Regions from separate parts of the Microbacterium sp. SORGH_AS_0862 genome, predicted to be linked through region 1. Evidence: predicted binding sites of a transcription regulator. Region 1 holds the regulator's gene; the other holds the start of a gene.
What was found. The regulator HrcA, encoded in region 1, represses chaperone genes, less so after heat shock. The targets are predictions, from matches to a motif close to TTNGCACTCGNNNNNNNCGAGTGCNAA.

Region 1 (9,448 bases):
TCCTCGCGCTGCGGCAGGCACTCGACTCCGGTGCCGACCCGGTTCCGATGGTCGCGGCGATCGCGATGAAGCTGCGCACGATGGCCAGAGTGGCCGGCACACGTGAGCCGTCCCGGCAGCTCGCGACACGGCTGGGCATGAAGGACTGGCAGGTCGACCGGGCGCGCCGCGATCTGTCGGGGTGGACCCAGGACTCGCTCGGTCTTGCGATCCAGGCGACCGCGCGCGCCGACGCCGAGGTCAAGGGCGGCTCCCGCGACGCCGTGTTCGCACTCGAACGCCTCGTCACGGTCATCGCCACGCGCGCTCCCTACGCGGCCTGAATCCCGTCCGCGACAACGACGAAGGCCCGCCGCGACAGCGACGGGCCTTCGAGGAGGAAGCGGCTCAGAGAGCGGAGACCTGCTTCGCGATCGCGGACTTGCGGTTCGCGGCCTGGTTCTTGTGGATGACGCCCTTGCTGACGGCCTTGTCGAGCTTCTTGGTGGCCGTGACGAGCGCCTTCTCAGCGGCGGCCTTGTCGCCACCGGCGACAGCCTCGCGGGTGCGACGCACCGCGGTCTTCAGCTCGCTCTTGACGGCCTTGTTGCGCTCGTGCGCCTTCTCGTTGGTCTTGTTGCGCTTGATCTGCGACTTGATGTTTGCCACGTGTGGTGAACTTTCGTTTCGGAGTCTGCTCGGAAGTTGCCGGTCAGCGGTAGAGGGGCGCTTCGCGGCGGTCGTGAAGAGCGGGAAAACCCTTCACGCGCAAGCCAAACAAGGAGTCTACCAGACGGGGTCTTTCGCGCCCGCCTCGATCGTGGCGACGGCGAGCGCGATCACCGCGTCGAAGACCTCGGGGCGCATCGCCGACACGAGATGGCTCGTGCGGGGGATGACGATGAGCTCCGCGTGGGGCGCGATGCGCTGGAAGAGACGCTCGCTCACGCGCAGCTGATCGTACTGGCCGTTGACGAACCACAGGGGTACGCGGATGCGGGAGAGTGAGGCCAGCACGTCGAGCCGTGCGAGCTGTGCGAGCGCCCCGTCCTGGGCGTCGAGGGCGTAGCCACCCGCGCCGAAGTCGTCGCGGGTGTGCTCGGGGAGCGTCCGGGAGAGCACGTACCGGGTCAGCCGCATCCCGCGATCGGGGAGCGCGTCGAAGCCACGGGCCAGCGTTCGGTAGGTGCGCAGTGCCAGCCCGCGCGGCACCGCGGTGCAGGATGCGGCGATGAACCCGGCGATCGGCGGGGGATCGGCCCGGCCCGCGTACTCGATGCACAGCAGTCCGCCCATGGAGTGGCCGACCAGCAGAACAGGCCCTCGCTCGGCCGCGACGCGCACAGCACGATCGATCGTCGCGAACGCCTCGTCGAGGGTGAACGGCTCGGCCATGCGTGTGCCGTGACCGGGAAGGTCGACGGCGGTCACGCCGATGCCCGCGGCTGTCAGGCTCTCCCGCTGGGCGCGCCACATCGACGCGGACGTGCGGATCCCGTGCACGAGCACCACCTGCACCGTCATCGCTCCAGCCTAGGCTCGGGCGGGCGGCTGCTCCCCGTAGAATCGACGGAACATGTCACCGCGCGCCCTCAAGCCCCTGCAGCCGTCCGCGACTCCGCCCGAGCTGATCCGCAACTTCTGCATCATCGCCCACATCGACCACGGCAAGTCGACGCTGGCCGACCGCATGCTGCAGATCACCGGCGTCGTCGCCGACCGCGACATGCGCGCGCAGTACCTGGACCGGATGGACATCGAGCGCGAGCGCGGCATCACGATCAAGAGCCAGGCCGTGCGGATGCCGTGGGCCGACGCGAACGGCACGTACGCGCTCAACATGATCGACACCCCCGGGCACGTCGACTTCACCTACGAGGTGAGCCGATCGCTCGCGGCGTGCGAGGGGGCGATCCTGCTGGTGGACGCGGCGCAGGGCATCGAGGCGCAGACGCTCGCGAACCTGTACCTCGCGCTCGAGAACGACCTCACGATCATCCCGGTGCTGAACAAGATCGACCTGCCGGCGGCGGATCCCGAGAAGTACGCCGCCGAACTCGCGGGACTCATCGGCGGCGACCCTGCGGACGTGCCTCCGCGTCAGCGGCAAGACGGGCATGGGTGTCGAAGCCCTGCTGGATCGTATCGTCGAGCGGATCCCCGCACCCGTCGGAGACCCCGCGGCTCCGGCACGCGCGATGATCTTCGACTCCGTCTACGACGCGTACCGCGGCGTCGTCACCTACGTCCGCATGGTCGACGGCAAGCTCGAGCCGCGCGAGCGGATCCAGATGATGTCGACCAAGGCCACCCACGAACTGCTCGAGATCGGCGTCTCCAGCCCCGAGCCCGTCCCCACCAAGGGCCTGGGCGTCGGAGAGGTCGGATACCTGATCACGGGCGTGAAGGATGTGCGCCAGTCGAAAGTCGGTGACACCATCACGAACCACCGCAAGCCCGCCACCGACGCGCTGCCCGGTTACACCGACCCCAAGCCCATGGTCTTCTCGGGCATCTACCCGATCGACGGCAGCGATTACGCGGAGCTGCGCGAGGCGCTCGACAAGCTGAAGCTGTCCGACGCATCGCTGCAGTACGAGCCGGAGACCTCCGTCGCGCTCGGCTTCGGCTTCCGCTGCGGATTCCTCGGGCTCCTGCACCTCGAGATCATCACCGAGCGCCTCTCGCGCGAGTTCGGCCTCGACCTGATCACCACTGCGCCCTCCGTGACGTACGAGGTCATGACGGACACGGGGGAGACGGTCACCGTCACCAACCCGAGCGAGTACCCGGACGGCCGGGTGGCCGAGGTCTCCGAGCCGGTCGTCAAGGTCGGCATCCTGCTGCCCAAGGATTACGTCGGCACCGTGATGGAGCTGTGCCAGTCGCGCCGCGGAACGCTGCTGGGGATGGACTATCTCAGCGAGGACCGCGTCGAGCTGCGCTACAACATGCCGCTGGGTGAGATCGTCTTCGACTTCTTCGACCACCTCAAGAGCCGCACGCAGGGCTACGCGAGCCTGGACTACGAGCCCGCCGGTTCCCAGACGGCCGACCTCGTGAAGGTCGACATCCTCCTGCAGGGCGAGAAGGTCGACGCCTTCAGCTCGATCGTGCACCGAGAGAAGGCATACGCCTACGGCACGATGATGACCGAGCGGCTGCGCAAGCTCATCCCTCGTCAGCAGTTCGAGGTTCCGATCCAGGCCGCCATCGGCGCGCGGATCATCGCCCGCGAGAACATCCGCGCGATCCGCAAGGACGTGCTCGCCAAGTGCTACGGCGGCGACATCACGCGTAAGCGCAAGCTGCTCGAGAAGCAGAAGGAGGGCAAGAAGCGCATGAAGATGGTCGGACGCGTCGAGGTGCCCCAGGAGGCGTTCATCGCCGCACTGTCGGGTGACGTCGAGACGAAGAAGTAGGGGATTCACATTCGGATCGTGCATCCAGGCCGGCTCGGTACGCTGGAGACCATGCGCCGTGGGACCTTCCGGGACGAGACCGTCGACTACGCCGCCGTCGGGGCGACGCAGGCTCCCGACCTCCTCCAGTACCCGCCGGAGAAGAGCATCCCCGCACAGGAGTCGTGGAAGCTGGGCAGCGGCGAAGAGCGCTTCCGCTCGGCGGGCGACGCGCTGCTCTCCTGGAGTGCCCTCCGCGACGGCGGCATCTCGATCGCAGAGGTGCGCCCCGCATCCGACCCGAGCTACTCGGGCGTCTCGTTCGACGACGAGGGCCAGCCGATCGCCCCCAGTCGCCTCGATGCCGACCAGCGCTTCGATGCCGACGGGACACCGTACGTGGCCGCCGGTTCATCGGTGCATGTGCGCGGGCGCGTCGGCGGCTACCGCGTCGACGCGGAGCTGCGGGTGATCTTCGTCGTCGAGGAGAAACGACGCATCGGGTTCGCGCTGGGCACGGTGCGCGACTCGGTGGTGAGCGGCGAGGAGTCGTTCATGATCGAGTGGCGCGGCGACGACGAGGTCTGGTTCACCGTTCGTGCATTCGACCGCCCGGTGGCGCCGCTCTACCGCCTTGTCCCCGCGCTCGTGCGCCGCCGCCGCCGCGAGCTCTTCGGCCGGTACCTGCGCGCGATCTCGCCCATGTACACGACCCCCGCCTGATGGCCCCATCCGTTCTTCCCGACGGCGACATCGCACCCGCCGACGGCGCTCTCCCCGAGGGCACGGTGGTGGATTCCGGCACAGACTTCGGTGTCTACATCCACGTTCCGTACTGCCGTGTGCGCTGCGGATACTGCGACTTCAACACGTACACCGCGGATGAGCTGCGCGGCCACCGACGGGACGACTACCCGGACGACCTGAGCCGCGAGATCGCCCTGGCGACCCGGGTGCTGGCAGACGTTCCGCGGCCGGCGCAGACCGTCTTCTTCGGCGGGGGCACGCCGACCCTGCTGTCATCGGCGGCGCTGGGTAGCATGTTGCATGCCGTGCGCGAGGGCTTCGGCATCGCAGAAGGCGCCGAGATCACTGTCGAGGCCAATCCGGATTCCGTGACCCCCGCGTCCCTCGCCGAACTGGCCGACGCCGGAGTGACGCGGGTCTCGATCGGCATGCAGTCGAGCGTCCCGCACGTTCTGGCCGCTCTCGACCGCACGCACGACCCCGCCAACGTGGCAGCGGCCGTCGCCGGGGCACGGGCGGCCGGGCTCGATGTGAGCGTCGATCTGATCTACGGCGCCCCGGGGGAGTCTCTGGCCGATTGGCGAGCCTCGGTCGACGCCGCCCTCGCGCTGGAGCCGGATCACCTCTCCGCCTACGCGCTCATCATCGAGGACGGCACCAAGCTCGCCCGCCGCATCCGTGCCGGCGAGGTCCGCGCGCCGGACGACGATCTGCAGGCCGAGATGTACGAGCTCGTCGACGACGCGATGGCGGATGCGGGCTACGACTGGTACGAGGTCTCGAACTGGGCGCGCGGCGCGAGGCATCGTTCGCGCCACAACCTCGCCTACTGGCGCGGAACCGACTGGTGGGGGTTCGGTCCGGGCGCGCACAGCCACGTCGCCGGCGTGCGCTGGTGGAATGTGAAGCACCCGGCGGCGTACGCGCAACGACTCTCGCAGGGCTCGTCGCCCGCGGCCGCCAGGGAGGTTCCCGATCAGGAGGCGCGCACGCTCGAGCGGATTCTGCTCGAATCCCGCATCCGCGAGGGCCTGCCGATCGAAGCGGTCCCGAGCGATCGGCGCAGCGCCGTGGCCGGACTCATCGCCGACGGGCTCGTCGACGGCGCGACCGCTCTGCGCGGTCGCATCGTGCTCACGCGTCGCGGCCGGCTGCTGGCCGACGCGGTCGTCCGCGCGCTGACCGACTGACTCAGCGGGTGAGCGCCGCGAGCACCTCAGCGCGCGGCAGCGGCACATCCTCCGTCGAGGTGTCGTAACGGCGCACGAGCTGGCCGTCCCGGAAAGCGGGCCAGCCAGGATCGCCGGTCTCGGCGAAACGGATCCAGTCGGCGTGCATGCGCGTGGCCAACTCCTGCGGGGCACCGGTCCCCGCCATCGTGATCGCGCCCGAGTCGCCCAGCGCGTCGAAGACGAAGCCGATTTCCAGAGCGTGCGCGGCGCGAAGATCGCGCACCGGGCTCGGCCAGGCGAACTCGTACACGAATGTCGGCGCGCTGCGCGCACGCGCGACCTCGATCGCCGGCTGTCGGACGGCCAGATCCGTCAGGACCTGTCCGATGATCTCTCCCGGAGAGGCGTCGCGGAAAGCCGCCCGGTACTCGCGCCAGACGCCCCGCGGGAGACGCTTCGCGAGCGCCAGAAGTGCATACGTGCGGCGCGAGAGCTTCGCGAGTGCCGCCGCGGGGTACCAGAGGCGGTACTCGTCGGTGTTGGTGCCGATGATGACCGGAAGGTCGGCATCGACGAGGGCGCGGCGCGGGTTCTCCGGCAACGTCGTCGGGTCGATGGTGGCGTTGAAGCCCGGTGCGGCCTTCAACAACGTGGACGACGCCGTCAGCTCGTCCCTCGCGGCGACGAGTCGCTCCGGCGAGATCGTTCGAAGGGCCTCGGCGGTGGCGGGCGTGCCGAGCTTGCGCGCGATGTCCTGTGTCGGCCGGGCGGCGCGCTCGGCCGATACGGCGTCCAGCGGTCCCGACTCGATGACGGCCCCCGCGAGGAGCGGGCGCAGGTCCTCGCGAGCGAGAAGCGCGGCGACCACGGCGCCGCCGGCCGATTCGCCGAAGATGGTGATCCTCGAGGGATCGCCGCCGAAACGGGCGATGTTGCGGTGGGTCCATCGCAGGGCCTCGGCAGCATCAGCGAGTCCGACATTGCGAGGCGCGTCCGGCAGGACCGAGAAGCCCTCGGCGCCGAGACGATAGTTCGCCGACACGAAGACGACTCCGTCACGCGCGAACGGTGTGCCGTCATAGGTGCTGATGGCGCTCGTACCTCGTTCGAGCGCCCCGCCGTGGACCCACAGCATCACCGCGGCGCCGTCCGCATCCGCGGGCCGCCACACGTTGACGGTCAGGATGTCGTCGCCGGGGATGATCGTCGATGCGAGGAGCTCGCCGACGAACCCGGGATAGGGCGACTGTGGCGATGTGGGCCCGAAAGCCGTGGCCTCGCGCACGCCCTCCCAGGCCGCGACCGGCTCGGGGAGAGCGAAGCGCCGTGCTCCGACCGGGGGCTGTGCGTAGGGGATGCGGAGGTAGCGCTCGATCCCCTCGAAGCGGGTTCCGGATACTGCTCCGGCCTCGGTGTGGACGACGGGATGGGACATGCGACCTCCTCTCGAGAGTCTACGGGAGGCCTTCCGGCGACTCGCCTCCCGAGCGCGCTAGAATTGGCACTCCCAGACCTCGAGTGCCAGGAGGGAGTGCGCATGGTCAGCGATCGGGGACTCGACGTGCTTCGGGCGATCGTCCAGGACTACGTCGAGACGCGCGAACCCGTCGGCAGCAAGTCGATCGTCGAACGTCATTCGTTCGGCGTGTCCGCGGCGACGATCCGCAACGACATGGCGCTGCTCGAGGACGAGGAGCTGATCACCGCACCGCACACGTCGTCCGGCCGGGTGCCGACCGACAAGGGCTATCGCGTGTTCGTCAACCACCTCGCCGAGCTGCGCCCGCTCACGAGCGCCCAGCGCTCGGCGATCACGGCGTTCCTCGGGGCTCCGGCGGATCTCGATGACATGCTGGGGCGCACCGTCCGCGCCCTGACCCAGCTCACCGGTCAGGTCGCCCTGGTGCAGTATCCGTCGTTCGAGCGCGCGAGCATCACGCACGTCGAACTCGTCCACCTCGGTGGCTCGCGCCTGGTCGTCGTGCTCGTCACCGACACCGGTCGGGTGTCGCAGCGTCTGATGGCGGGGCCCGAGCCGCTCGATGAGACGGATGTGGCGACGCTCCGCGCGCAGGTGTCGGTCCTCGTCACCGGGAGGCCCGTCCGCGAGGGCACACAACGCGTCGCGCAGGCTCTGGCCGAGACGTTGACCGACAGCCGGTCCGATAGAGCCCTCGGTGCGCTCCTGCGCACCGTGGGTGAGGAGCTCGACGAGTTCCGGCAGGATCGGCTGGTCATGGCGGGTACCGCCAACCTCGCCCGGGCAGAGGGTGACTTCCGCGGCAGCATCTACCCGCTGCTGGAAGCGATCGAGGAGCAGGTCACGCTGCTGCGTCTGATGGGCGAGATGGTGGCCGACGAGCAGGGACTCGCCGCATCCATCGGCCGCGAGAACGAGGCGTTCGGACTCGTCGAGGCGTCGGTGGTGGCCAGCGATTACGACACGACCGGGGGGCAGGCGCGCGTGGGCGTGCTCGGGCCCACCCGAATGGACTACTCCAGCAACCTCGCGGCCGTCCGTGCCGTGGCTCACTACCTGAGCCGTCTGCTGGAAGAAGACGAACGCGCGCGCTGAGCGCGCGCGAGACGATTCCGCGGCACGCGGACGGGAAGGCTGAAGTGGCAGACCACTACGAAGTACTCGGGGTGCCTCGCGATGCATCGCAGGATGACATCAAGAAGGCGTATCGCAAGCTCGCGCGCCAGCTGCATCCCGATGTGAATCCCGGTGAGGACGCGGCGGAGCGGTTCAAGCTCGTCACGCACGCCTACGACGTGCTGAGTGACAGCGAGCAGCGTCGCCGATACGACATGGGCGGCGACAGCGGCGGGTTCGGCGGGGCGCAGGGCTTCGGCGGGTTCGGCGACATCTTCGACACGTTCTTCGGCGGCGGCGGCGCAGGACGGGTACGCCCGCGCTCGCGCACCGAACGGGGCCAGGACGCCCTCGTGCGCGTGACGCTGGAGCTGCGAGAGGTGATCTTCGGAGCGCACCGCGACATCGAGGTGGACACCGCCGTGCTCTGCGAGACGTGTGAGGGCGGGTGCTGCCAGCCGGGTACGTCACCCGTCACGTGCGACATCTGCCACGGCAGCGGCCACGTCCAGCGCACGGTCCGGAGCCTGCTCGGCAACGTCGTCACCAACCAGCCCTGCGCGACGTGCCAGGGCTACGGCACCACGATCCCTTACCCGTGCGCGACGTGCCAGGGCCAGGGCCGGGTGCGTGCGCGGCGAACGGTGTCGGTCGACATCCCCGCGGGCGTGGAGACGGGCCTGCGGCTCCAGCTTCCCGGCTCCGGTGAGGTGGGCCCTGCGGGCGGCCCCCACGGCGACCTGTATCTGGAGATCACGGTCGCCGCCGACGAGGTCTTCAGCCGCGACGGCGACGACCTGCTCGCGACCCTCGACGTCTCGATGCCAGACGCGATCCTCGGCACCACGACCCGGATCGAGGCGCTGGACGGCCCCGTCGACCTCGAGCTGCGCGCGGGTGTCCAGGCGGGCGACGTGCTCACGATCAAGGGCCGCGGCATCACGCCGCTTCGCGGCAACCAGCGCGGCGACCTGAAGATCGGCGTTCACGTGGTCACGCCGACCCGCCTCGACCACAAGGAGCGGGCTCTCATCGAGGAGTTCGCCAAGAAGACGAAGGCGCCGGCTCCCCGCCTGTCGGAGTTCCAGCAGGGCCTGTTCGCCAAGCTGCGCGACCGCTTCCGCAACGGGTGATCCGATGGCGCTGCACTTCCTCCTCGACGATGCCTCCGACGCGCATCCCGGCCGTACGGTCGTGCTGACCGGAGCCGAGGCGCACCACGCCGCCACCGTGCGGCGTGTGCGCGTCGGCGAGGAGGTGACGATCGGCGACGGGCGAGGCGCCTGGGCGACCGGAACGTGCGTGAGCGTGGCGCCGCGCGAGGTGGTCGTCGAGATCCATCGGCGCGAGGACGTCCGCGCCCCTGCGCCGCGCCTGGTCCTCGTCCAAGCGCTGGCGAAGGGCGACCGCGATGAGATGGCGGTGCAGGCCGCGACGGAGCTCGGCGTTGCCGAGGTCGTGCCGTGGCAGGCCGCTCGCAGCGTCTCGCGCTGGGATACGGCCAAGGCGGAAAAAGGTCGCGCCCGCTGGACGCAGATCGTCCGCGAGGCCGC
Region 2 (9,448 bases), 2.1 Mb from region 1:
CGCCGGCAGTCTCATCCTCTCCGGCGAGGCCCGCACGATCGACACCTCCATGAGCGCCGGAAGGTCCGACATCCGCCTGTCGGGTGTCACCGAGGCCGAGTTCGAGCTCTCGGCGGGTGACCTCACGGCCGAGCTGACCGGCAGCGCCCCCCGCAGCATCGACATCGGCGTCAGCGCCGGGTCCGCGGATGTCACCGTGCCGCGTGGCAACTACGACGTCCGCTCCAACCTGGAGGCCGGCGGCGTCGACAACCGGCTCTCCGCCGGCAGCGGCCCCCGCATCCCCGTCGAGGTCCGTGTCTCCGCGGGTGACGTCACCCTCCGCGACAACGGCTAGGCGCGAACGCGCATTCATTGAGCGAGCGAACATCCGATCGGGTGCTCGCTCGCTCAATGCGTGCTCACTCGGCGAGTGCAGGAGGAGGATGAGAGGGTGACGTCCTCCTTCGCCTCGTGGCTGCGGGCGCAGCCGTCGCTCGCCGGGTCGGCACCGCCTCTCGACACGGCGAGCCTCCCCGACCAACCCCATGTGCTGTTCGAACAGTGGCTGCGCGGCGCGGCGGCCGCCGGTGTCGCCGAACCGCACGTGACCACGCTCTCGACGGTCGACGCGGACGGACTCCCCGACGCCCGCGCACTGATCCTCAAGGACGCTGGCCCCCGCGGATGGGCGGTCGCCGGTCCTCGGTCGTCCGCGAAGGCCGAGCAGCTCGCCGTGCGCCCGGTGGCGGCGCTCAGCTTTTGGTGGCAGCCGATCGTTCGGGCGGTGCGGCTGCGCGGCGTGATGCAGCCCGCCACCGCCGGCGAGATCGCCGGTGACTTCGAGGCCCGCCCGGAGACCGCACGTGTCGGACTGACGTCCGCGGACTGGATGCTCTGGTGGCTCGCGCCTACGCACGTCGAGTTCTGGCAGGGCTCCCCCGACCGACGCCACACACGCATCATGTACGAGCGGCAGGGCGAGAGCTGGCACCACGAGGTGCGCGGGGGCGAGACGAGCACCGCACCCGAGGGAGCGGCATCTCGCCGATAGCCTCGAAGGATGCAGCAGGAGCAGGGTCTTTCGGGAGGCAACTCGGCGGGTCCCGTCTTCCGCGCGGGGAACACCGTCCGCAAGGCCTGGACACCGGCATCTCCGCACGTGCACGCGTATGTCGCCTCCCTGCGCGAGGCCGGCGTCGACGCGCCCGCCCCGCTCGGCCGCGACGAGCAGGGTCGTCAGGTGTGGGAGTTCGTCCCCGGCGCGCTGGCGGAGACGGGACTGACGCGGCCGGAGCTTCATCGCGTGGGCGCAATGGTGCGCGCCATCCACGATGCGAGCGCGGGGTTCGAGGCCCCACCGGGCGCGACCTGGGATTCCGCGATCCCGGCGCCCGGGGACGATCTGGTCTGCCACAACGACCTCGCCCCGTGGAACCTCGTGACCGGCGAGAGATGGGTCTTCATCGACTGGGATGCGGCGGCACCCAGCACGCGGCTGTGGGATCTCGCATACTCGGCGCAGGCTTTCACGCTCAACGATCCGTCACGCCCGCCCGCGGCATCCGCTGCCGATCTGACCGCGTTCATCGACGGTTACGACGCGGATGCCGAGCTGCGTGCGGCGCTGCCCGCCGCAATGGCCGCCCGAGCGGAGGCGATGCACGAGCTTCTGCGCTCGTCCCACGCCGAGAGCCGTGAACCCTGGGGATCCATGTTCTCGTCGGGTCACGGCGATCACTGGCTCGCCGCATCCCGCTACGCACGCGAGCACCTGGCTGCCTGGACCGAGGCGCTGAACGCGCGCTGAGCCCACTGCCTAGAGCGCGAGCATGCGCTCGCTGCGCTCCCACAGCTCCCTCGCCAGAGCGGCATCGTCTGCCTGCGCATGAGTCCGCGCGGGCTTGCGCTTCACGTAGTACTCGCCGGGCGCGTAGTCGCGGCCCGGAGCACCTTCCGCGAGGTAGACGAGGGTGTCGGCCCCCTTCGGGATGCTCGTGAGGAAGAGCTTCTTGAGCGGCGTCTGGTAGATAAGGCGCATGGGTGAGCTGGGCGCGTTCGAGAAGCTCGTGGCGATGTTGCCCGGGTGGAAGGCCACCGCGCCGATGCCCCGCGCTCGGTAGCGCCGATCGAGCTCCTTGACGTGCAGGATCTGCTCGAGCTTGGCGGTGCCGTAGGCGCGCGTGGAACTGAACGAGCGTTCGTTGTCGAGGTCGTCGATATCCAGCTGACCGAACAGACGCGCGCCGACGCTGGAGGTGTTGATGATCGTGGCCGTGGAGGCGATGAGCCGGTCCATGAGCAGCTGTGTGAGCAGGAACGGCGCGAGGTAATTCACCTGAAAGGTCATCTCGTGTCCATCGATCGTGCTCTCACGCACCTTGCCGAAGATGCCCCCGGCGTTGTTGGCGAGCACATCGATGCGGTCGTACTGCGTGAGCAGATCGTCGGCGAGTTCACGGACGCTCGCGAGATCGGCGAAGTCCGCGAGGTGCACACGCGACCCGACCTCTCGGGCGATCTGCGCGGTGCGCTCGGGATTGCGCCCGACGGGGATGACGGTGTGCCCCTGCGCGTGCAGCGCCCGCGCCGCCTCCCGCCCGATGCCGTCGCTCGCACCGGTGATCACGATCGTCTTGCCCGCCATGAGGCCTCCTTCGCCGTAGCTCGCGAAAGCCTAGTCGTCGTTGCTACCGAGGCAGCATGAAGAAGAGTCCGAGGACGGCGAGCAGGAGGGCCGCGAGCGAGACCACGAGCGCATGCGCGTTGCTCCCGTATCGCGCGGACCGCGCCAGAGCGATGATCGCCAGCAGCACCCAGAGCCATGAGGTGAACAGGAACGCCGCCATCGGCATGAGCGCCGCCATACTGCTCGCGCCGCTCGTGGTCAGCATGATCCACGAGAACGACGCCCAGATGATCGCCAAGGGCACGAAGGCGACGTACGCGAGAACGAGATTCAACGCCTGCGGAGGACGCGGGCGACCGCGCTGGTCGGAGCTCATGTCGTCCTCCGGCATCGATGGGTCGGAAGTGCCACCGTACCCGGTCTGATCCCGTCAGGACACACGGCAGATGATCTCGCCGTGTAGGAGCGAGAACCAGCCGTCATCGGATGCGGCCCACTCACGCCACCCGGCGGCGATCCGGTCGAGCTCGTCGGCGTCGGTGTCCGGCCTCGCCTCCAGCTGGCGTGCGAGAGCGGACTGACGGATGCGGTCCGCCCACAGATTGCCCCACCACATCCGCTCATCGGCGCTCGCGTAGCACCACGTGCTCGACGACGCGCTGATGTCGGTGAGCCCTGCCTCCCGCGCCCAGGAGAGGAGGCGTCGGCCGGCATCCGGTTCGCCGCCGTTGGCGCGCGCCGTCGCCTGATACAGCTCCAGCCAGCGGTCCAGTTCGGGCAGCTGCGGCCACCATGCGAACCCGGCGAAGTCGGCGTCGCGCACCGCGATGATCCCGCCGGGTCGAGTCACTCGCGCGAGCTCCCTCAGCGCCTGCACCGGATCCGCGATGTGCTGCAGCACCTGATGGGCGTGCGTGACGTCGAACGAGTCGTCGTCGAACGGCAGAGCGTGCACGTCCGCGATCCGCACGTCGACGTTCTGAACTCCCCGCTCTCGGACCGTCGCCCCGGTCAGCGCCGCCTCGTCCTCGCCGATCTCGGTGGCGGTGACGTGCGCCACGCGATCCGCGAGATCGACGGTGATCGTGCCGGGGCCGGCCCCCACGTCCAGCACTCGGTCGTCGCCTCCGAGAAACGGCAGGAGGTAGGCGGCGGAGTTCTCGGCAGTGCGCCAGCGGTGCGAGCGCAGCACGGATTCGTGGTGACCGTGGGTATAGGTGGACATGCCTCCACGTTCCGACTTCGAGCCGCCCCCGCGGAAGACCGTACTGTTCATAGGAGCGGCCCACCCACCCAGCAGAGAGGAGCCCGTCATCGCGAACGAACTCGGCGACTTCCTCCGTGCTCGCCGCCAGGACAGGGCGCTCGCGCCCGGACACGACTCCCCCGGCGCCCGGCGCACCCCGGGTCTGCGCCGCGAGGAGGTCGCGACCCGCGCCGGGATCAGCGTCGACTACTACATCCGGCTCGAGCAGGGGCGCGAATCCCACCCGAGCGATGCCGTACTCACGGCTCTCGCCCACGCGCTCGCCCTGTCTCCGGATGCGGCGCGTCATCTCCTGCGGCTCCGCGACGCCGCCGTTGCACCCGCCGAGCCGACGGCGGACGCCGAAGTCCTCCCGCGGATGTCGGCGCTCGTCGCGGCGGTCCGCCCCCAGCCCGCGTACGTGCTCGACCGGTTCAGCACGATCGTCGCGGCGAACGAGGAGGGGATGTCGCTGTACGCCGGGCTCGCCGAACTTCCTCCCGAGCAACGCAACACGTGCCGTTACCTGCTCACCGACCCGCGCGCCCGCGAGACGTTCCTCGACTGGGAGGAGCTCGCCCGCGGCGCCGTCGCCCACCTCCGCGCGGCGAACGTCGACCGCCTCGACGACCCTCGACTGGGCGATCTCGTTCGCGGACTCGGGGCCGAGAGCCCGCAGTTCACGGCGTGGTGGAGCGGGCACATCGTCGAGCGGCGCCGGGGCGCGACCACCCGCATCCGCGGACGCGACGGTGTCGTCGTCGAGCGGAGTTACGAGATCCTCCACCTGCCGGACGACGCCGTGCGCCTCACGATCTGGCTCCCGCCGGCGGCGTGAACACCCGACCTACACTCGTGCCATGACTGCTTTCCTCCCCGGTTCCCGCGGCACGCAACCCTGCCCGAATTGCGGCGCCGAGGTCGCGCAGTCGGACCGGTACCCCGAGTATCTCTGCGACGAGTGCGAGGCTCGCGCCGTGGATGCGGACGGCGCCCGCGTCACCGGATCGAACGCCTCCTTCGGCGGCGGGTTCGTGCTGCACTGGCCGGACGGCGAGCACGAGTCCCTCCCCTGCGCCTCGGCACGAGTGTGGGTCGACGGACGCGAGTGGGAGTACTCCGAGGCGCGCTTCGGCGGGGTGCTGATCACACCTGTCCGCGACCGCTGACCCGACAGTCGGCTATGCGTCAGCAAAGAATCACGAAAAGGTAACGGAAACCTCTTCCGCTCCGTTATCTCACCGTTATAGAGTGCTCGCACGGTAGTTGTTTTGCTGTGGCAGCTACCGACATGTGATTGCAGGACACTCTTGGTGCAAAGGGACAAGGGCCGGTCGGAAGCCTCTCCGACCGGCCCTTACTGCTGTCCGCGATGCGTCAGTTCTGCGACTCCGAGACCTGCAGCGCGGGGGCGTCATCACCCGTGGCGATCTCGACCTTGCGCGGCTTCGCCTTCTCGCTGACGGGGATTGTGACACTCAGCACACCGTTGCGGTAGCTCGCCGAGATCTTCTCGGTGTCGAGTCCCTGACCGAGGCTCAGCTGACGCAAGAAGGTGCCCGACGTCCGCTCGCGCGTGATCCAGGTCACGCCGTCGCCGGCCGACAGCGTGCGCTCGGCGCGGATAGTGAGCAGCTGGCCGTCGATGTCGACGTCGACCGAGCCGGGGTCGATGCCCGGCAGGTCGGCGGTGAGGACGTAGTGGTCGCCGTCGCGGTAGAGGTCCATCGGCATCTGCCGAGGGCCGCGCCGTGCGGTGTCGAAGAACGTGTTCGCCATGCGCTCCAGGTCACGGAGCGAGTCGTATGCAGCCATAGTCGTCTCCTCTCGAGCGGGATCGGATGTGGTATCCGACCCGTAGTCCCTAAGTTGAGCCCCCTTGACTCAACAATCACAGATTAGCACTCTCATGCCACGAGTGCTAGTTCTCACAGCCGCCTCTAGGGCCCGCCTGCGACCTCATAGACTCGGCGCGTGAACGACTCCGCCGAGGCGGCGAAACGACCGCCGCTGCTGCGGAGGATCGCCCTGAACCCGCTGATCTGGGCGGCCGCCTGCATCCTGGCAGCCTTGCCCGGATACCTCACCGAGGGCGGGTTCTTCCCCTTCCTGATGACGATCATCGCGGGGGCCCTCTGCGGGATCTGGTTCGTGAACCTCACGGTGCGCATGCCGCATCCGACCGGCGCGATCGTCCACCTCCTGGTGGCGGTCGCCCTCGCACCGGCCCTCTACGCATCGATCGAGTTCCTTCCGCCGCTCTTCGCGCCCGGCGCACCGCGCGCGATCTATGCGGGGCTGCTCCTCGCATTGCCCCCTGCCGCCGGCTGGGTCTGGATCACACTGCTCAGCCGCGTCATCAACCTCCTACCGGGCAAGACCCGAGCGCAGCCGCGGGTACCGCTGGCCTGGGAGAACGACGGCGACGCTGTCATCCTCCGCTTCCGGGCGATCCCGATGCGGATGCGGGAGCTCACGGTGTGGATGATCGCCACCATCGTCGTGACGGGGGCGCTCGTCACCACGGCGCTCATCATGTTCAGCGCCGTCGTCGAGCGACTTGGACCCCGCATGCTGATCCTCGCGCTCGGGGCGCTCTTCGCCTTCCCCGCCTATCTCATCGTCACCGCGCTGTTGCGCAGACGCTCCGTCGAAGCGAGCGTGCGCGTGTCACGCGACCGGATGTGGATCACCGCCGGCGAGGCGACGCACGCGCTTCGGCTGAGCGAGATCGAGCGGCTGCGATGGGGCACCACGAGCGACTACGCGCGGCTCGAGGTCACCGCACCGGGGGTCGATCTGGCGCTGCTCGTGGGCATCGCGAAGCAGGCGGACGGCCTCGCATCCGAGCTTCCTCCGCTGCCGGCGCGCACCCTTCGTCTCGCCGAGACGGAGGGGCTCGCGAGGTCCAGCTCGCGCCGCGGCCTGGTTACCCTCTCGCGCGCCTGACTCAGCGGGCCGAGAGACGCTCGCGGACGACGCGGCGCAGCACCTTGCCGATCTGCGAGCGGGGCAGATCCTGCACCTCGACGATCCGCTTGGGCACCTTGTACGAGGTGATGTGCGTGCGCGCGAAGTCCCGCAGCGCTGCCGCGTCGAAGACCGCGCCCTCCCGGGTGACGATCGCGGCCACGACATCCTCACCGCCGGAAGGACGGGGGATGCCGACGACGGCCGCCTCCGCCACATCCGGATGCAGCAGCAGCACCTGCTCGACCTCGGTCGGGCTGACGTTGAAGCCGCCCGTGATGATGAGCTCCTTGACGCGATCGATGACCGTGACGAAGCCGTCTTCGCTCACCGTCACGATGTCGCCGGTACGCAGCCATCCCCCGGGAAGCAGCACGGCCTGGGTCTCGTCGGGCTGCTGCCAATAGCCCTGGAACACCTGCGGACCGCGGATGAGCAGCTCCCCCGCCTCTCCAGCCGGACGGTCGACGCGAGGATCGTCGGGGTCGACGACCCGGATCTCGGTGCTCGGGAACGGGACGCCCACGGTGCCCGGGCGCCGCGAGGGCCCGATCGGATTGCCGAGCGCGACGGGCGACGTCTCCGTCATGCCGTAGCCCTCGACGAGCAGTCCGCCGGTCGCCTCCTCCCAGCGCGTCACCGTCGGCACCGGCAGACTCGTCGCCCCGGAGATCGCGAAGCGGATGCTGGACAGATCGACGCCCTTGCGCGTGCTGGCCCGCGAGAGCGCGTCGTAGATCGGCGGCACGGCGGGCAGGAACGTGGGCTTCGATTTCGCGGAGGCGGCGACGACCGCATCCACGTCGAACTTCGGGAACAGCACGACGCGGGCACCCAACGAGATCGCGAAGGTGAGGCAGAGGGTGAGCCCGTACGCGTGGAACAGCGGCAGCACGGCGTAGAACACCTCGCCGCCCTCGGTGAGCCCGGGGACCCAGGCCCGCCCCTGCGCGGCGTTCGAGCGGAGGTTGCGGTGCGACAGGATCGCGGCCTTGGGCGTGCCCGTCGTGCCGCTCGTGAGCTGCAGGAGCGCGGTGTCGTCCAGACGCGGCTTCGGCCACTTGCGCGGCAGCTTGCGCACGCGCACGAAGTCGGACCATTCGAGCAGGCCTCGGGCGCGCGGGCGGGTGGTCATCGCCTCGCGCGTCTCGCGAGCCTTGGCCACCGGAAGCCGCAGCGCCAGGCGCTTGCCGAAGGGCAGCGCGTCCGGCATCCGCACGGAGACGATGGCCGAGGGCGCGACGTCCTCGGGGAACTCGGCGACGGTGTCGGCGACCTTGTCCCAGACGATGGCGACGACCGCGCCGTGCACCTCGAACTGGTGGCGCAGTTCACGCGGGGTGTAGAGCGGGTTGTGCTCCACGACGATCGCCCCGATGCGCAGCGCCGCGTAGAACGCGACCACGTGCTGCGGACAGTTCGGCAGGATGAGCGCGACCCGGTCGCCCGCCTGGACGCCCAGCTTGCGCAGCGCGTTGGCGGTGCGTGAGACCTGCTCGCCCAGCTCGTCGTAGGTCGTCTCGGCGCCGTAGAACTCGACCGCGACCCGCTCGCCGTAGCGGGAGACGGACGCGTCGAGAAGGTCGACGAGCGTCTCGGTGACGGGTTCGATCTCGGCCGGCACCCCTTCCGCGTAGGAAGCGATCCAGGGGCGGCCCTCCAGCGGCGAGCCGGAGATCGTGTCCGCGGTCATGTCTGCTCCTCCCGTGCGCGCAGCGTTGGGCTCAGCTGGCCGCAGCCTCGTCGAACAGCCACTGCACGGACCCTCCTGCGGCGGTGACATGAGCTGCGACGACCGCGATCGGCAGCGCGCCTTCGGCGAGCGCCTCCGCCAGCGCATCCTTCTTTCCGGCACCGGTCGCGAAGACGATGACATGCTGCGCACCGTCCAGCGCCTTCAGCGTCAACGTGATGCGCGTGGGCGGCGGCTTGGGCGAGTTGCGGACCGGGATCACGAGCTCGTCGACCGGGCGGAAGTCGGGGTGTCCGGGGAACAGCGACAGAGTGTGACCGTCTTCTCCGACGCCGAGCCAGACCAGGTCCAGGCGCGGAGCGCCCGCATCCGTCTTCGGCAGCGCGGCGATCGCTGCGGCGTAGCGGCGCGCGGACTCGTCCTCGTCGACATCCGTGTCGGGACGCAGCTGCACCATGGTGTCGAAGCCGGGCTGGTCCAGGAGCGCGGGGGCGATCGTGCCCCAATTCGACTGCGGGTCACTGATCGGCACCGAGCGCTCGTCGCCGATCAGGACCGTCACCTTCGACCAGTCGATCGCGTCCGCATCCTGCGCCGCGAGGATCGCATAGGCCGCCATCGGCGAGCTGCCGCCGGCGAGAACCCACACGGCACTGCCGTGCTCATCGACCGCGGCACCGAGGGTGCGAACCGCGTCGCGGGCGGCCTCGGCGGCGACGTCCGCGGCCTGCGGGAAGGTGGTGATCGAACCGTAGGTCACGATGGGCTTCTCTCGTCTCGGATGAGGTCGGATGAGCGGGTGCCGCCGGCAATCGCGGCGAGCAGCCTCGCCCTCCTCGATTCAACCCCAGGTCGTATGCGATCAGATGCATGGCAGCTGGGAAACCGGCCCTGTGGAACTCCCCCGGCTGCCTGCCCGGCGTGCTCAACG

Region 2: the regulator HrcA is predicted to act here: its motif matches at 5,753-5,779, upstream of QE377_RS10485 (Hsp20/alpha crystallin family protein).

The regions. Positions count from the first base shown of each region.
Region 1 is NZ_JAUTAY010000001.1:37,626-47,073, reverse strand. Features, by position in the region: gene holA (DNA polymerase III subunit delta) at 1-323, shown strand, start outside; gene rpsT (30S ribosomal protein S20) at 388-648, opposite strand; gene QE377_RS00235 (alpha/beta fold hydrolase) at 766-1,503, opposite strand; partial or broken gene lepA (translation elongation factor 4) at 1,556-3,401, shown strand; gene QE377_RS00225 (DUF1990 family protein) at 3,453-4,103, shown strand; gene hemW (radical SAM family heme chaperone HemW) at 4,103-5,317, shown strand; gene QE377_RS00215 (carboxylesterase/lipase family protein) at 5,319-6,734, opposite strand; gene hrcA (heat-inducible transcriptional repressor HrcA) at 6,837-7,874, shown strand; gene dnaJ (molecular chaperone DnaJ) at 7,919-9,028, shown strand; gene QE377_RS00200 (16S rRNA (uracil(1498)-N(3))-methyltransferase) at 9,033-9,448, shown strand, end outside.
Region 2 is NZ_JAUTAY010000001.1:2,154,374-2,163,821, reverse strand. Features, by position in the region: gene QE377_RS10525 (hypothetical protein) at 1-337, shown strand, start outside; gene QE377_RS10520 (pyridoxal 5'-phosphate synthase) at 434-1,033, shown strand; gene QE377_RS10515 (phosphotransferase) at 1,043-1,789, shown strand; gene QE377_RS10510 (SDR family NAD(P)-dependent oxidoreductase) at 1,799-2,626, opposite strand; gene QE377_RS10505 (hypothetical protein) at 2,670-2,984, opposite strand; gene QE377_RS10500 (class I SAM-dependent methyltransferase) at 3,039-3,833, opposite strand; gene QE377_RS10495 (helix-turn-helix domain-containing protein) at 3,832-4,692, shown strand; gene QE377_RS10490 (hypothetical protein) at 4,715-5,023, shown strand; gene QE377_RS10485 (Hsp20/alpha crystallin family protein) at 5,232-5,669, opposite strand; gene QE377_RS10480 (hypothetical protein) at 5,829-6,803, shown strand; gene QE377_RS10475 (long-chain-fatty-acid--CoA ligase) at 6,805-8,517, opposite strand; gene pgl (6-phosphogluconolactonase) at 8,549-9,277, opposite strand.